3 linked regions of the Caldimonas brevitalea genome follow. The protein of the gene in region 1 binds, or shares a complex with, the protein of each later gene. Links are inferred from orthologs where the notes say so. Each region holds a gene or a part of one and is shown in the gene's direction. Other genes may lie near its edges.

Evidence for each region.
Region 2: the proteins of secY (region 1) and secA are in contact, whole or in part, in a crystal structure (PDB 3DIN), measured with the Thermotoga maritima proteins. The link is inferred for Caldimonas brevitalea from one-to-one orthologs. Residues at the interface, in WP_004081795.1 of Thermotoga maritima: Glu108, Gly109, Glu110, Glu111, Ala236, Glu237, Arg238, Arg239, Ile240, Thr241, Ile242, Gln243, Tyr244, Ala245, Arg246, Arg247, Val248, Thr249, Gly250, Arg251, Arg252, Val253, Tyr254, Gly256, Ala257, Ser258, Thr259, Tyr260, Leu261, Pro262; in WP_004082002.1 of Thermotoga maritima: Glu261, Ala262, Arg263, Lys300, Ala301, Arg302, Thr303, Ile304, Ile305, Leu323, Tyr324, Asp325, Pro326, Val329, Ser330, Tyr333, Ile336, Lys340, Phe345, Val349, Glu363, Phe364, Tyr374, Ser375, Gly376, Gly377, Glu393, Ile395, Thr482, Ser483.
Region 3: secY (region 1) and secG share a complex: the UniProt entries of both Escherichia coli proteins name them as parts of the sec protein translocase complex. The link is inferred for Caldimonas brevitalea from one-to-one orthologs.

What each region holds. Positions count from the first base shown.
Region 1 is NZ_CP011371.1:5,728,748-5,734,198, reverse strand. The notes cover bases 2,069-5,005. They hold secY (preprotein translocase subunit SecY), read left to right. Parts: upstream 2,069-2,850; coding sequence 2,851-4,161; downstream 4,162-5,005. Other genes in these bases: rpsM (30S ribosomal protein S13), read left to right, coding at 4,657-5,005; rpmJ (50S ribosomal protein L36), read left to right, coding at 4,500-4,613; infA (translation initiation factor IF-1), read left to right, coding at 4,196-4,414; rplO (50S ribosomal protein L15), read left to right, coding at 2,378-2,812; rpmD (50S ribosomal protein L30), read left to right, coding at 2,176-2,361. Also shown: rpsN (30S ribosomal protein S14), read left to right, coding at 1-270; rpsH (30S ribosomal protein S8), read left to right, coding at 292-687; rplF (50S ribosomal protein L6), read left to right, coding at 705-1,238; rplR (50S ribosomal protein L18), read left to right, coding at 1,250-1,615; more of rpsE, read left to right, coding at 1,640-2,068; more of rpsM, read left to right, coding at 5,006-5,022; rpsK (30S ribosomal protein S11), read left to right, coding at 5,056-5,451. UniProt on the Escherichia coli protein: The central subunit of the protein translocation channel SecYEG. Consists of two halves formed by TMs 1-5 and 6-10.
Region 2 is NZ_CP011371.1:5,448,538-5,454,387, reverse strand. Bases 839-4,174 are described here. They hold secA (preprotein translocase subunit SecA), read left to right. Parts: upstream 839-1,229; coding sequence 1,230-3,974; downstream 3,975-4,174. Other genes in these bases: AAW51_RS23070 (M23 family metallopeptidase), read left to right, coding at 839-925. In the rest of the region: more of AAW51_RS23070, read left to right, coding at 1-838; bifunctional glutamate N-acetyltransferase/amino-acid acetyltransferase ArgJ, read left to right, coding at 4,196-5,425; AAW51_RS23055 (phasin family protein), read right to left, coding at 5,539-5,850. UniProt on the Escherichia coli protein: Required for protein export, interacts with the SecYEG preprotein conducting channel.
Region 3 is NZ_CP011371.1:1,968,620-1,973,893, forward strand. The notes cover bases 1,024-3,783. They hold secG (preprotein translocase subunit SecG), read left to right. Parts: upstream 1,024-2,070; coding sequence 2,071-2,496; downstream 2,497-3,783. Other genes in these bases: AAW51_RS08665 (NAD(P)H-quinone oxidoreductase), read left to right, coding at 1,024-1,231; tpiA (triose-phosphate isomerase), read left to right, coding at 1,290-2,030; AAW51_RS08685 (NADH-quinone oxidoreductase subunit A), read left to right, coding at 3,157-3,516; AAW51_RS08690 (NuoB/complex I 20 kDa subunit family protein), read left to right, coding at 3,533-3,783. Outside these bases: pnp (polyribonucleotide nucleotidyltransferase), read left to right, coding at 1-171; more of AAW51_RS08665, read left to right, coding at 245-1,023; more of AAW51_RS08690, read left to right, coding at 3,784-4,009; AAW51_RS08695 (NADH-quinone oxidoreductase subunit C), read left to right, coding at 4,083-4,682; AAW51_RS08700 (NADH-quinone oxidoreductase subunit D), read left to right, coding at 4,698-5,274. UniProt on the Escherichia coli protein: Subunit of the protein translocation channel SecYEG. Overexpression of some hybrid proteins has been thought to jam the protein secretion apparatus resulting in cell death; while this may be true it also results in FtsH-mediated degradation of SecY.

The sequences.
Region 1 (5,451 bases):
CGCGCCGACCTGGTCGCGAAGTTCGCCAAGAAGTATGCCGAACTGAAGGCGATCGCCAACGACGCCAAGAAGTCGGACGAAGAGCGTTATCTCGCCCGTCTGGAGCTGCAGAAGCTCCCGCGCAACGCCAACCCGACGCGTCAGCGCAACCGTTGCGGCCTGACCGGTCGTCCGCGCGGCACGTTCCGCAAGTTCGGCCTCGCCCGTAACAAGATCCGCGAATTGGCTTTCGAAGGCGACATCCCCGGTGTCGTCAAGGCCAGCTGGTAATCGGCCCGACAGGAGAATCCTATGAGCATGAGTGATCCTATCGCCGATATGCTGACCCGCATTCGCAACGCTCAGACCGTTGAGAAGGCCAGCGTCTCGATGCCTGCTTCGAAGCTGAAAGTGGCGATCGCCCAAGTCCTGAAGGACGAAGGTTATATCGACGGTTTCGCGGTGCGTGGTGAAGAAGCCAAGCCGCAACTCGAGATTTCGCTGAAGTACTACGCCGGTCGTCCGGTGATCGAGCGCCTGGAGCGCGTGAGCCGCCCCGGCTTGCGTATCTACAAGGGCCGCCACGACATTCCGCAGGTCATGAATGGCCTCGGCGTGGCGATCGTGACGACGCCCAAGGGTGTGATGACCGACCGCAAAGCACGTCAAGCCGGTATCGGCGGCGAAGTGCTGTGCTACGTCGCCTGATCGAGGGAGGCTAAGAAATGTCCCGCGTTGGAAAAATGCCGGTCGCCGTCCCGCAAGGCGTGGATGTGGCGATCACGGCCGAACAGATCAGCGTCAAAGGTTCGCTGGGCACCCTGGTGCGCCAAACGAACCAGCTGGTCACGGTCAAGAATGAAGGCGGCAAGCTGACGTTCACCCCGGTGAACGACTCGGCGGCAGCCAATGCGATGTCCGGCACGATGCGTGCGCTCGTCGCGAACATGGTCAACGGTGTCACCAAGGGCTTCGAGAAGAAGCTGAACTTGGTGGGCGTGGGTTATCGCGCCCAAGCCCAAGGCCAGAAGCTGAACCTGCAAGTTGGCTACTCTCACCCGGTGGTGAAGGAAATGCCGGCAGGTATCAAGGTGGAAACCCCGACGCAAACCGAAATCCTGATCAAGGGTTCCGACCGTCAGGTGGTGGGCCAGATCGCCGCTGAAGTGCGTGCCTTCCGTCCGCCCGAGCCCTACAAGGGCAAGGGGATCCGCTATTCCGACGAGAAGGTCTCTATCAAAGAGACCAAGAAGAAGTAAGGAGCCGCGAGATGTTGACCAAGAAAGAACAGCGCCTGCGCCGCTCCCGCCAGACCCGTGTCCGCATTGCGGAACTGCGTGTCGCGCGCCTGACGGTGTTTCGCTCGAACACGCACATCTATGCCAGCGTGATTTCCGAAGACGGCCAGAAGGTCCTCGCGACCGCCTCGACCGCCGAGAAGGAAGTTCGCGAGCAGCTGGGTGGTGCCGGCAAGGGCGGCAACGTGAACGCAGCCTCGATCGTTGGCAAGCGCATCGCCGAGAAGGCGAAGGCTGCTGGCGTCGAGAAAGTGGCGTTCGACCGCGCTGGTTTCGCCTTCCATGGCCGGGTCAAGGCCCTGGCCGAGGCGGCCCGCGAAGGCGGCCTGCAGTTCTAAGCGCAAGACCTCAAGGAATCTGAAATGGCAAAGTTTCAACCGAAGGTGGCCGACGAAGGCCGCGACGACGGTCTGCGCGAGAAGATGATCGCCGTGAACCGCGTCACCAAGGTGGTGAAGGGCGGCCGTATCCTCGGTTTCGCTGCACTGACCGTGGTCGGCGACGGCGATGGCCGCATCGGCATGGGCAAGGGCAAGGCGCGTGAAGTGCCGGTCGCTGTCCAGAAGGCGATGGAGCAGGCCCGCCGCAACATGATCAAGGTGAGCCTGAAGAACGGCACGCTGCACCACAAGGTGAACGGCGAGCACGGTGCGGCCAAGGTGCTGATGGCGCCGGCTCCCGCCGGTGCCGGCATCATCGCCGGTGGTCCGATGCGTGCAGTGTTCGAGGTGATGGGCGTGACCGACATCGTGGCCAAGAGCCATGGTTCGACCAACCCCTACAACATGGTGCGCGCGACGCTGAATGCGCTGACCAACTCGACCACGCCGTCCGAGATCGCTGCCAAGCGCGGCAAGACCGTTGAAGAAATCTTCAGCTGAAAGCCAGGAGCAACATCATGGCGGATGACAAGAAAACTCTGAAGGTCAAGCTGGTTCGCAGCCCGATCGGCACCCGTGCCGATCACCGCGCCACGGTGCGCGGCCTCGGTCTGCGCGGCATGAACAGCGAGTCCGTGCTGGAAGACACCCCGGCGGTGCGCGGCATGATCAACAAGGTGAGCTACCTGGTCAAGGTGCTCTGAAGCGGCTGAGGACAAGATGCAACTCAATACCATCAAGCCGGCAGCTGGCGCCAAGCACGCCAAGCGCCGCGTGGGCCGGGGTATCGGTTCCGGTCTGGGCAAGACGGCGGGTCGTGGCCACAAGGGTCAGAAGTCGCGCGCCGGTGGCTACCACAAGGTGGGCTTCGAAGGCGGCCAGATGCCGCTGCAGCGTCGCCTGCCCAAGCGTGGCTTCAAGTCGCAACTGCTGAAGTTCAACGCCGAGATCCGTTTGTCGGACCTCGAGCGCCTGGATGCGGCCGAAGTCGATCTGATCGCGCTGAAGCAAGCGGGCCTGGTTCCTGAGTTGGCCAAGAACGTCAAGGTGATCGCTGCCGGTCAATTGACGAAGAAGGTCGCTCTCAAGGGGATCGGCGCGACGGCAGGTGCCAAGGCCGCCATCGAGGCAGCCGGCGGCTCCCTGGCCGAGTGACGGTTCAGCGTCGCAACCGGCTCTAGGACACACACCCAGTGGCAACCAACGCACCTCAGCTGGCCAAAACCGGGAAGTTCGGCGACTTGCGTCGCCGGCTGATCTTCCTGGTGATGGCGCTCGTGGTCTACCGGATCGGCGCGCACATTCCCGTGCCGGGCATTGATCCGACGCAGCTGCAGCAGCTCTTCAAGAGCCAGCAAGGCGGCATCCTGAGTCTGTTCAACATGTTCTCCGGCGGAGCGCTGTCGCGTTTCACGGTGTTCGCGTTGGGCATCATGCCGTACATCTCTGCATCGATCATCATGCAGCTGATGAGCTACGTGGTGCCCTCGCTGGAGCAGCTCAAGAAGGAAGGCGAAGGCGGTCGACGCAAGATCACCCAGTACACCCGCTACGGGACGCTGGGCCTGGCGTTGTTCCAGTCGCTGTCGATCGCGATCGCGCTCGAAAGCTCGCCGGGGTTGGTGCTGGCGCCGGGTTTCGGCTTCCGCATCAGCGCGATGATCAGCCTGACGGCTGGCACGATGTTCTTGATGTGGCTGGGTGAGCAGATCACCGAGCGCGGCCTGGGCAACGGCATCTCGATCCTGATCTTCGGCGGTATCGCGGCGGGCCTGCCCAGCGCGATCGGCGGACTGTTCGAGTTGGTGCGTACCGGGGCGATGCACGAAGTCGTCGCGCTGTTGATCATCGTCGTGATCGGCGCGGTGACCTACGGTGTGGTGTTCGTCGAGCGTGGTCAGCGCAAGATCCTCGTCAACTATGCGAAGCGGCAGGTCGGCAACAAGGTTTACGGGGGTCAGTCCTCGCACCTGCCGCTGAAGCTGAACATGGCTGGCGTGATCCCGCCGATCTTCGCGTCGTCGATCATCCTGTTGCCGGCCACCGTCGTGAGCTGGTTCAGCAGCGGTGACAGCCTGCGCTGGTTGAAGAACATTGCCGACGCGCTGCATCCGGGCCAGCCCGTGTATGTGATGTTGTATGCGGCTGCGATCATCTTCTTCTGCTTCTTCTACACGGCGCTGGTGTTCAACAGCCGTGAGACGGCAGACAACCTGAAGAAGAGCGGCGCGTTCATCCCTGGGATCCGTCCTGGCGACCAGACTGCGCGATACATTGACCGCATCCTGTCTCGGCTGACGCTGGCCGGTGCGATCTACATCACGCTGGTCTGCTTGCTGCCGGAGTTCCTGATCCTCAAGTACAACGTCCCGTTCTACTTCGGCGGCACGTCGCTGCTGATCATCGTGGTCGTGACGATGGACTTCTGGGCGCAGGTGCAGTCGTATGTGATGTCGCAGCAGTACGAGTCGCTGCTGAAGAAGGCAAATTTCAAGGCCGGCTGAGCCGGTTCAACGAACGCGAACAGACGAAGACGCAATGGCGAAAGACGACGTCATTCAGATGCAGGGCGAGATCCTCGAGAACTTGCCCAATGCAACGTTTCGCGTGAAGTTGGAGAACGGGCATGTCGTGCTCGGTCATATCTCCGGAAAGATGCGGATGCACTACATCCGCATCCTCCCCGGCGACAAGGTGACCGTGGAGCTGACGCCCTACGATTTGAGTCGAGCTCGCATCGTGTTCCGAGCGAAGTGAGCGGCACTGTTCATACTCGGAATATCGCGATCGTTCATCGGGCCGCTGGTCGGCGTAGCGAGCAACAAAGGTCAAGGAGAAGACCATGAAAGTTTCGGCATCCGTCAAAAAGATCTGCCGCAATTGCAAGATCATCCGTCGCAACGGCGTGGTTCGCGTGATTTGCACCGACCCGCGTCACAAGCAACGCCAGGGCTGATCGGGACACGATCATCCTGATGAACGCGAATTAGAGGACCCACATGGCACGTATTGCTGGTATCAATATTCCGCCCCAAAAGCATGCGGAAATCGGTTTGACCTCGATCTACGGGATCGGTCGCACCACGGCGCAGAAGATCTGCGACGCCGTCGGCATCGCCTACAGCAAGAAGATCAAGGACCTGACCGACGCTGATCTGGAAAAGATCCGTGAAGAGGTGGGTCGTCTGACGATCGAAGGCGACCTGCGCCGCGAAACGACGATGAACATCAAGCGATTGATGGACCTCGGCTGCTACCGCGGTTTCCGTCATCGCCGCGGGCTGCCGATGCGCGGCCAGCGCACCCGCACGAACGCCCGGACCCGCAAGGGCCCGCGCAAGTCCGGCGTGCAGCTGAAGAAATAAGCCGCCGAACGAGCTGATTGAAAGAAGGTCACCATGGCTAAAGCACCTGCGAATACCGCCGCTCGGCGTGTGAGCAAGAAGATCCGCAAGAACATTGCGGACGGTATTGCTCACGTGCACGCGTCGTTCAACAACACCATCATCACGATCACCGACCGCCAGGGCAACGCGCTGTCCTGGGCTTCCAGCGGTGGCCAGGGTTTCAAGGGCTCGCGCAAGTCCACGCCGTACGCTGCCCAGGTGGCGGCCGAAGTGGCGGGTCGTGCGGCTCAAGAACAAGGCATCAAGAATCTCGACGTCGAGATCAAGGGCCCCGGCCCGGGTCGTGAGTCGTCGGTGCGTGCGCTGGCCGCGCTGGGCATCCGGATCAACATGATCTCGGACGTCACGCCGATCCCGCACAACGGCTGCCGCCCCCAGAAGCGTCGC
Region 2 (5,850 bases), 280 kb from region 1 along the record:
CTACCACTTCATCTTCCTCAAGGCCGCGCGTGACGGCTGGCCGGTGGTCAGCCAGTTGGTGAAGCTGGTCGTCAAGGACGAGTTCGCCCAGCGCGACCGTTTCATGCGTGAAAACCTCGACGCGATGGCGCAGCGGGTGGGCGAGATGCAGGCCAAGCTGATCCACCTCGAAGCGGTGGGCGAGCGGGTCTCGGGTCTGGCGGGCCTGAAGCCCGAAGAGATCAAGCCGGCCAGCGACACGCAGCCCGCCAAGCCCGGCGAAGCCACCGGCCCGGGCGGGCAGGGCGGCCCGTTCATCCCCAGCGGCCGCCCGTCGCTGACCGAGCTGAACCGCGCCATCGACTGGCTCGACGAGTTCTCGGCGCAGCGCGCCGACGTCTTCACGATGATCGAGGCGCGCCTGTTCGAAGAGCAGATGAAGTCGCTGATGGTGCCCAACACCAAGCCGGTCGAAGGTCACACCAGTTCCGGTTTCGGCTTCCGCAGCGACCCCTTCTCGGGCCGTTCCGCCCTGCACACCGGGCTGGATTTCCCGGCCCCCACCGGCTCTCCGATCATGGCCGCGGCCGGCGGTGTGGTGGTGCGGGCCGAAGCGCATCCCCAATACGGCAACATGATCGACCTCGACCACGGCAACGGCCTGGTCACCCGCTACGCCCATGCGTCGCGCTTGCTGGCCCAGCAGGGCGACCTGGTCAAGCGCGGTCAGGTGATCGCGCACGTCGGTTCGACCGGCCGCTCCACCGGCCCGCATTTGCACTTCGAAGTGCTGATGGGCGGGGTGCACCAGGACCCGGCCAAGTTCCTCACCAACGACGCCCCTGCTGCAACGGCAGTGGCCGAGCGGCCCTCGCGCGGCCGCAACAGCCGGGTGGCCCGCAGCGTCGCCGCGGTCGGCATCGACGCCACGCCTGCCGCGCCCTGAGCGCTCGCCGTACCCGCCCCGGCACAGGGCGGCGCAGGCTGCCCCGGTGCTAAACTCCGACGCTTTTGGAGCGGTCACTCACCCGCCCGATGCCCAGGCCCAGGGGTCTGCTTGCAAAGGCGGCGAGCGGCCTCACTTGTGCTGACTCACTTGTGCTGACTCACGACTGACCCACAAGCGGCCTGAGCGCGTATCGGAACATCCCGGCTTTCTGCCATTCCCGGCGTGAGCGTTGTGTGCATCGATGCGGCCCGAGGGCCGCCTGCCACGCGTCGCCGGCTTTCATCATTCAAGAACGAACCGCATGTTGCCCAAGCTTCTCACCCAGATTTTCGGCAGTCGCAACGACCGCCTTCTCAAGCAATACCGGCGTGTGGTGGAGAAGATCAATGCGCTCGAGCCCCAGTTCGAGGCGCTGAACGACGAGCAGTTGCGCGGCAAGACGCAGGAGTTTCGCGATCGGGTGGCCAAGGGCGAGTCGCTCGACGACCTGTTGCCCGAAGCCTTCGCCACCGTGCGCGAGGGCAGCAAGCGAGCGCTGAAGATGCGCCACTTCGACGTGCAGCTGATCGGCGGCATGGCGCTGCACGACGGCAAGATCGCCGAAATGCGCACCGGTGAAGGCAAGACCCTGATGGCCACCTTGCCGGTGTACCTGAACGCGATCAGCGGCCGCGGTGTGCACCTCGTCACCGTCAACGACTACCTGGCCCGGCGCGACGCCGAATGGATGGGCCGGCTCTACAACTTCCTGGGCTTGAGCGTCGGCATCAACCTGCCGCAGATGCCGCGGGAAGAAAAGCAGGCCGCCTACGCGGCCGACGTGACCTACGGCACCAACAACGAGTTCGGCTTCGACTACCTGCGCGACAACATGGTCTACGAGACCGCCGACCGTGTGCAGCGGGGCCTCAACTTCGCCATCGTCGACGAGGTCGACTCGATCCTGATCGACGAGGCCCGCACGCCGCTGATCATCAGCGGCCAGGCCGAAGACCACACCGAGCTGTACCAGCGCATCAACAAGGTGGTGCCGCTGATGAAGAAGCAGATCGGCGAGGCCGATCCGCGCACCGGCGAAGGCATCATCGAGCCGGGCGACTTCACGGTCGACGAGAAAACCCACCAGGTGTTCCTGACCGAAGACGGCCATGAGAACGCCGAGCGCATCCTGGCCCAGGCCGGCCTGCTCGCCGAAGGCGCGAGCCTTTACGACCCGGCCAACATCACGCTGATGCACCACCTGTATGCGGCGTTGCGGGCCAACCACCTGTACCACCGCGACCAGCACTACGTGGTGCAGAACGGTGAAGTCATCATCGTCGACGAGTTCACCGGCCGGCTGATGCAGGGCCGCCGTTGGTCGGACGGCCTGCACCAGGCCGTCGAGGCCAAGGAAGGCGTCGAGATCCAGGCCGAAAACCAGACGCTGGCGTCGATCACCTTCCAGAACTACTTCCGCATGTACGCCAAGCTCGGCGGCATGACCGGCACGGCCGACACCGAGGCCTATGAGTTCCAGGAGATCTACGGCCTCGAAACCGTGGTGATCCCGCCCAACCGGCCGATGCAGCGCAAGGACCAGCTCGACCTGGTCTACAAGACCGCGCGCGAGAAGTACGACGCCGTCATCGGTGACATCCGCGACTGCTACGAACGCGGCCAGCCGGTGCTGGTGGGCACCACCTCGATCGAGAACTCCGAGCTGATCTCGGGCCTGCTCAAGAAGGCCGACCTGCCGCACCAGGTGCTCAACGCCAAGCAGCACGCCAAGGAAGCCGAGATCGTCGCGCAGGCCGGTCGGCCGAAGATGATCACCATCGCGACCAACATGGCCGGCCGCGGTACCGACATCGTGCTCGGCGGCAACGTCGAGAAGCAGGTGCAGCTGATCGAGGCCGACCCGGCGCTCAGCGACGCCGAGAAAGCCAGCCGCGCCGAGCAGCTGAAGAGCGAATGGCAAGGCCTGCACGAGCAGGTCAAGTCGCTCGGCGGCCTGCGCATCATCGCCACCGAACGCCACGAGTCGCGCCGTATCGACAACCAGCTGCGCGGTCGTTCGGGCCGCCAGGGAGACCCGGGCTCGTCGCGCTTCTACCTGTCGCTCGAAGACCCGTTGATGCGCATCTTCGCGGGCGACCGCGTGCGCGCCATCATGGACCGGCTGAAGATGCCCGACGGCGAGGCCATCGAAGCCGGCATCGTGACGCGTTCGATCGAGAGCGCCCAGCGCAAGGTCGAGGCGCGCAACTTCGACGTGCGCAAGCAGCTGCTGGAGTACGACGACGTTTCCAACGACCAGCGCAAGGTCATCTACCAACAGCGCAACGAGATCCTCGATGCGACCGAGCTGAGCCAGCAGATCACCAACCTGCGCGAAGGGGCGTTGACCGACGTGGCGCGCACCTATGTGCCGGCGCAGAGCCTCGAAGAGCAATGGGACCTGGCCGGCCTCGAGAAGACGCTGCGCGAAGAGTGGCAGATCGACCTGCCGCTGAAGGCCGAGGTCGAGAAGAGCGAGTCCATCACCGACGACGAGATCGTCGAGAAGGTGGTCAAGGCCGGCCACGATTTGTATGCGATCAAGGTGGCGCAGGTCGGCAAGGAGCAGTTCACGCAGTTCGAGCGTATGGTGCTGCTGCAATCGATCGACTCGCACTGGCGTGAGCACCTGGCCGCGCTCGACTACCTGCGCCAGGGCATCCATCTGCGCGGCTATGCGCAGAAGAACCCCAAGCAGGAGTACAAGCGCGAGGCGTTCGAGCTGTTCGCGCAGCTGCTCGACATCGTCAAGATGGAGGTCACGCGCGTGCTGCTGACCGTGCGCATCCAGTCGGAGCAGCAGATCGCGCAGGCGACCGAGGCGCTGGAAGACCGGGCGGAGAACATCTCCAACGTCACCTACACGCACCCCAACGACGACGGCAGCATCGCGACCGAAACCGATACGGCCACCGCGGCCGGCGCAGTGCCCAAGGTGGGCCGCAACGACCCCTGCCCCTGCGGCAGCGGCAAGAAGTACAAGCAGTGCCATGGCCGCTTGACTTGAGCGTTCCAGCCCCGGCACCCGCCGGGGCGAGATGCGGCTGAGGGCTCCTGCGGGAGCCCTTTTCGTTGGTGGCGTTCACGCGCCCCGGCCTTCGGCGTCGGCCACCGGCAGCGGATCACCGAGCGCTCGGCGCGGCGAGTGACGCGCCTCGGAATCTCGCGGTGCGGTCTCTACAATCGAGCGTTTTCTCCCCCATCCCCTCCACGCAGCCGAGCCCGCCCATGCCCGTCAATCTCAGCGCTCCCGACCCGCTCACCCTCCACCCCGTCGCCGGCGTCCGCCTCGGTATCACGATGGCCGGCGTGCGCAAGGCCAACCGGCGCGACCTGACGGTCATCGTGCTCGACGAAGGCAGCCAGGTCGCCGGCGTCTTCACGCAAAACCGCTTCTGCGCCGCACCGGTGCAACTGGCCCGCCAGCACCTGGCCGCGAACGTCGGCACGCGGGCGCTGGTGATCAACACCGGCAACGCCAATGCCGGCACCGGCGAAGACGGCCTGGTGCGCGCCTTCTCGACCTGCGTCGCGCTGGCGCGCCATCTCGAGGTGGCGCCCGAGCAGGTGCTGCCGTTCTCGACCGGTGTCATCATGGAGCCGCTGCCGGCCGACCGCATCCAGGCCGGCCTGCCGGGCGCGCTGGCCGATCTGAAGGTCGACAACTGGGGTGCTGCGGCAGAAGCCATCATGACCACCGACACACTGCCCAAGGCCGCCTCGCGTCGCCTGCAGATCGGCGGCCGCGAGGTCAGCATCACCGGCATCAGCAAGGGTGCCGGCATGATCCGGCCCAACATGGCGACGATGCTCGGCTTCATGGCCACTGACGCGGCGGTGGCGCCCGAGGCGCTGCAGCAACTGGTGCGTGAAGCGGCCGACCTGTCCTTCAACCGCATCACCATCGACGGCGACACCTCCACCAACGACAGCTTCATGCTGATCGCCACCGGTCAGGCCGGCCACGCGCCGATCACCGCGCTCGATTCGGCCGAGGGCCGGGCCTTGCGCGACGCAGTCGTGGCGGTCGCGCAGCAGCTGGCCCAGGCGATCGTGCGCGACGGCGAGGGGGCCACCAAGTTCATCACGGTGCAGGTCGACGGCGGCGCCTCGGTCGACGAATGCCGCCAGGTGGCCTATGCGATCGCCCACTCGCCGCTGGTCAAGACGGCCTTTTTCGCCAGCGACCCCAACCTCGGCCGTATCCTGGCCGCAGTGGGCTATGCGGGCATCGCCGATCTCGACCAGACCGGCATCGACCTCTATCTCGACGATGTGCACGTGGCCCGCCAGGGCGGCCGCCATCCGGCCTACCAGGAGGCCGACGGTCAGCGGGTGATGAAACAAAGCGAGATCACCGTGCGAGTGCTGCTCGGCCGCGGCAACGCGACGGCCACGGTCTGGACCTGCGACCTGTCGCACGACTACGTGTCGATCAACGCCGACTACCGCAGTTGAGCCGCGGTCGGCGAGCAGGGCGGCGAGCTGCTGCGAAGTCAGCTTCGCCGGCTTGCTCGCTGGCTTGCCACCGGGCCCCGCTTGTGGCCCCCCGCCGCTGCCTCCCGGGAGGCCTATGGTGCCGGCCGGCCGGCTCGGTCGTTGTCGGGATTCTGGGTCGCCTGGTTCGCCAACTGCGCCACCGCCTGATCCAGCCGTTCGATGCGCGCCAGCAGCGTTTCGAGGTCGCGCTGCAGCGGCACACCGAGCCGGGTCAAGGCCTGCGCGATCCGCGTTTCGAAGATGGTTTCGAGCTGGCCCCCCGGCTGCCCTGCCACGCCAGCACCGACGCGGGCCGCGAGCGCCGCCAGGCTGTCTTCGGCCAGCGCCTGTGTCTTGCGTTGCAGGCTCACGCCTTCTTGCACCAGTGCCTCGAACACCTTGCC
Region 3 (5,274 bases), 3.8 Mb from region 1 along the record:
CAGATCGCCAACGAGCGCGTCAACAAGGTCACCGACTACCTCGAAGTCGGCCAGACCGTGCGCGTGAAGGTGCTCGAGACCGACGAGAAGGGCCGTGTGAAGCTGTCGATCAAGGCGCTGCTGGACCGCGGCTACGCGCCCGACCAACAGCAGCAACAGCAGCAGCAGTAACGCTGTTCCCGCCCGGCACGCTGCGCTCGCGGTGTGCCGGGTTCGTCCATTCCGCTACTGCGTACGCTCTCCCATGCAAGCCATCGAGATCACCAGCTACGGCGCGCCGGACGTGTTGCGCCCCTGTCAGAGGCCCGATCCTGTCGCCGGCTCCGGCGAGGTGTTGATCCGGGTGCGGGCGGCCGGTGTCAACCGGCCCGACGTGCTGCAACGCAAGGGTCACTATCCGGTGCCCGCCGGCGCCTCCGACCTGCCCGGCCTGGAAGTGGCCGGTGAGATCGTCGCTGGCGACGCAGCTGCGATGGCTAAAGCGGGCCTGAAGCTCGGCGACCGGGTTTGTGCGTTGGTGCAGGGCGGCGGGTATGCCGAGCTGTGCGTCGCCGCGGCGGCCTTGTGCCTGCCGGTGCCCGACGGCTGGAGCGACGTCGAGGCCGCCGGGTTGCCCGAGACCTTCTTCACCGTCTGGTCCAATGTGTTCCAACGGGCGCGCCTCGCGGCTGGCGAGACGCTGCTGGTGCAGGGCGGCACGAGCGGCATCGGCGTCACGGCGATCCAGCTGGGCAAGGCCATGGGGGCGACGGTGTATGCGACGGCGGGCAGCGACGACAAGTGCGCCGCCTGCGTGAAGCTGGGCGCCGACCACGCGATCAACTACCGCACCCACGACTTCGCCGCCGAGGTCAAGCGATTGAGTGGCGGCCGTGGGGCGGACGTGATCCTCGACATGGTCGCCGGCGACTACCTGCCGCGCGAGATCGACTGCCTGGCCGACGACGGTCGGCTGGTCATCATCGCGGTGCAAGGCGGCACCAAGGCTGAACTCGACATCGTCACGCTGATGCGCCGGCGCCTGACCGTGACCGGCTCGACACTGCGGCCGCGGCCGGTGTCGTTCAAGGCGGCGGTGGCGCGCGAGTTGCGCGAGCGGGTGTGGCCGTTGTTGGCGCAACGCAGGATCACGCCAGTGGTGTTCAAGACCTTCGCCGCGGCCGATGCGGCGCAGGCCCATGCACTGATGGAATCGAACCAGCACATCGGAAAGATCGTGCTGACCTGGTGAGCGCCGCAAGGCGACTACGTAGAATATTGGGCTTTTTGAGCGGGAAGGGAGCGAATCGATGCGCCGCAAACTGGTCGTAGGCAACTGGAAGATGCACGGCACGCTGGCCAGCAATGCTGAACTGCTGGGGGGCGTGCGCGCTGCCGAGCCTTTCGTCTGCGAGGCGGCGGTGTGCGTGCCGTTTCCTTATCTGGCCTCTTGCGTGCTCGCACTGCAAGGCAGCCATATCGGGCTGGGCGCGCAGGACTGTTCGGCGCACGAGCAGGGCGCCTACACCGGCGAGGTGTCGGCCACGATGCTGCACGACGTCGGCTGCCGCTACGTGATCGTGGGCCACTCCGAGCGCCGCGCCTACCACGGTGAGAGCGACCAGCTGGTGGCCGACAAGGCCAAGATCGTCGTCAACAAGGGCATGATCCCCATCGTGTGCGTTGGCGAAACCTTGGCCGAACGCGAAGCCGGGCAGACCGACGCGGTGGTCAAGCGCCAGTTGTCGGCCGTGATCCACACGCTGGGTCATTGCGTGCCGCAGATCGTGGTGGCTTACGAGCCGGTCTGGGCCATCGGCACCGGCAAGACCGCCTCGCCCGAGCAGGCGCAAGAGGTGCACGCACTGTTGCGGGCGCAGTTGCAAGCCGCGACGTCGCACGCCGACAGCATGAAGATCCTCTACGGCGGCAGCGTCAAGCCCGACAACGCCGCCACCTTGTTCGCGCAACCCGACATCGACGGTGGCCTGATCGGCGGGGCTTCCCTGAAGGCCGCCGATTTCATCGCGATCTGCCGCGCAGCGCTGTGAGCCGGCGACGACGGCTCGCCCCCATTTCTGGAGATTCTTGATGCAGTTTCTGACCACCGTGATCCTCGTCGTGCAGTTGCTGTCTGCGCTGGGCATGATCGGCCTGGTGCTGGTGCAGCACGGCAAGGGCGCCGACATGGGCGCTTCGTTCGGTAGCGGCGCCTCGGGCAGCCTGTTCGGTGCCACCGGCAGCGCCAACTTCCTGTCGCGCACCACGGCGGTGTTGGCGACCGTGTTTTTCATCTGCACGCTGGCCCTCGCGTATCTGTCCAGCTCGCGGCCTGCGGAGGCGCCGGCGGCAACCGTGCTCGAGCGCGCTCCGGCCCAGGCGCCGGCCGCAAGTGCGAGTGGTGCATCGCAGATCCCCGGTGCCGCACCGGCAGCCAGCGCCGTTGAAGCGCCTGCCTCGGCCGCCGTGGTGCCTGCGCCCGCTGCTTCCGGTGCCGCTCAGATCCCGACGAAATAACTTGATCGAAATGCCCGACTCCATTGAGAAGGGCAGGGATTCGAGTTAGAATCCAAGGCTGTTCGGCAAGCTACTGTTAAAGCTGCCACTGAAGGGTGATCAGAGCGGGCACTACCTGTTGCGTTCTGAGTCAGCAGGCACCGCGGTCGGCGACCGCGGGTCAGCGTCCTCGCCGAGGTCGTTGCCTGTGCCGGATGTGGCGCTTCCCTCATGCAAGCCGAGCAGTTTGATGGCCCGGGATCTTTCCTCTTGGCCTGGTGTCGAACCAGGGCAGGGTTCAAGGAAGGCAGGCCCGGGCTCTCAGGCCGACGTGGTGAAATTGGTAGACACGCTATCTTGAGGGGGTAGTGGCGAAAGCTGTGCGAGTTCGAGTCTCGCCGTCGGCACCAAAATTTCAATCGATGCGGTGATCATCCGGTGCCGCATCGGGCGCCCTGGACGCAACAGCCGAAGGGGGCAACCGCAGGGACAAAGTGGGCGTGCTGGGCAGCGGTCTGACCGCTGGGAACAGCGCGCCTTATTTTTGCCATGCGTTTGAGCCGGATCTGTGAAGACTTTCGCGCAGCCAGCCACACTCCGTCACAGCGAGCCACGCGTCAAGCAACAGTAGCAGCCAGCCGTCCACGAGCAGTCGACCCGAGACCAGCCTCCAAGAGCATCATGAGCCTCGACCAGTACCTCCCCGTCATCCTGTTCATCCTGGTCGGCATCGCCGTCGGCGTTGCACCCCAGGTGCTCGGTTTCCTGCTCGGCCCCCGGCGGCCCGACGCGGCGAAGAACTCGCCCTACGAGTGCGGCTTCGAAGCCTTCGAAGACGCCCGCATGAAGTTCGATGTGCGCTACTACCTGGTGGCCATCCTCTTCATCTTGTTCGACCTCGAAATTGCCTTCCTCTTCCCGTGGGCAGTGGCGTTGCGCGATATCGGCCAGCCAGGCTTTCTGGCCATGATGATTTTCCTGGGCATCCTTGTCGTGGGCTTCGTCTACGAGTGGAAGAAGGGTGCCCTGGACTGGGAATGACGCGAGGTAAGTTGGTATGAGTATCGAAGGCGTTCTCAAGGAAGGCTTCATCACCACCACGGCCGACAAGCTGATCAACTGGTCGAAGACCGGCTCGTTGTGGCCGATGACCTTCGGGCTGGCCTGCTGTGCGGTCGAGATGATGCACGCGGGCGCAGCCCGTTACGACATCGACCGTTTCGGCATGTTGTTCCGTCCCAGCCCCCGCCAGTCCGACCTGATGATCGTGGCCGGCACGCTGTGCAACAAGATGGCACCGGCCCTCCGCAAGGTCTACGACCAGATGGCCGAGCCGCGCTGGGTGCTGTCGATGGGATCGTGCGCCAACGGCGGTGGCTACTACCACTACAGCTATTCGGTTGTGCGCGGCTGCGACCGCATCGTGCCGGTCGACGTCTACGTGCCCGGCTGCCCCCCGACGGCGGAAGCGCTGCTCTACGGCATCCTGCAGCTGCAGGCCAAGATCCGGCGCGAAAACACGATCGCGCGCTGATGCGCGCGGCGTACACGGGACATCCTATGGCAAACAACCTGACGCAGGCCACCCTGCCGACCGGGGTGAGGTCATGAGCAGACTGAATCTTTTGCGCGAACAACTCGACGCGGTGCTGGGCGGCAAGCTCAAGCGCGTCGAACAAGACCTCGGCGAGCTGACGATCACCGTCTCCGCCGCCGACTACCTCGAGGTAGCGGTGACGCTGCGCGACCACCCCGAACTGCGCTTCGAGCAGCTGATCGACCTGTGTGGCCTCGACTATTCGTCGTATGCCGACGGTCGCTACGAGGGTCCGCGCTACTGCGTGAGCACCCATTTGCTGTCGATCACCAAGAACTGGCGGCTGCGCCTCAAGGTGTACGCGCCCGACGACGACCTGCCGGTGGTGCCGTCTGTCAACGAGGTCTGGAACGCGGCCAACTGGTTCGAGCGCGAAGCCTTCGATCTGTTCGGCATCGTCTTCGACGGGCACCTCGACCTGCGCCGCCTGCTGACCGACTACGGTTTCATCGGCCACCCCTTCCGCAAGGACTTCCCGGTGACCGGCCATGTCGAGATGCGTTACGACGCCGAGCAGAAACGCGTGATCTACCAACCGGTGACGATCGAGCCGCGCGAGATCACGCCCCGCGTGATCCGCGAAGAGAACTACGGCGGCCTGCATCACTGAGCCCGAGGTCCCCACGTGGCAGAAATCAAGAACTACACCCTGAACTTCGGTCCTCAGCACCCGGCGGCGCACGGCGTGCTGCGGCTGGTGCTGGAGCTCGACGGCGAAGTGATCCAGCGGGCCGACCCCCACATCGGCCTGCTGCACCGCGCCACCGAGAAGCTGGCCGAGTCGAAGACCTTCATCCAGTCGCTGCCCTACATGGACCGTCTCGACTACGTGTCCATGATGTGCAACGAGCACGCCTACTGCTTGGCCATCGAGCGGATGATGGGCGTCGAAGTGCCGATCCGGGCGCAGTACATCCGCGTCATGTTCTCCGAGATCACCCGGCTGCTGAACCACCTGCTGTGGCTCGGCGCGCACGGGCTCGACTGCGGTGCAATGAACATGTTGATCTACTGCTTCCGAGAGCGTGAAGACCTGTTCGACATGTACGAGGCGGTCTCCGGCGCGCGCATGCACGCCGCTTATTTCCGCCCGGGCGGCGTCTACCGCGACCTGCCCGACACGATGCCGCAGTACAAGGTCTCGAAGATCAAGTCGCAGAAGGTCGTCAACAAGCTCAACGAGAACCGCCAGGGCTCGCTGC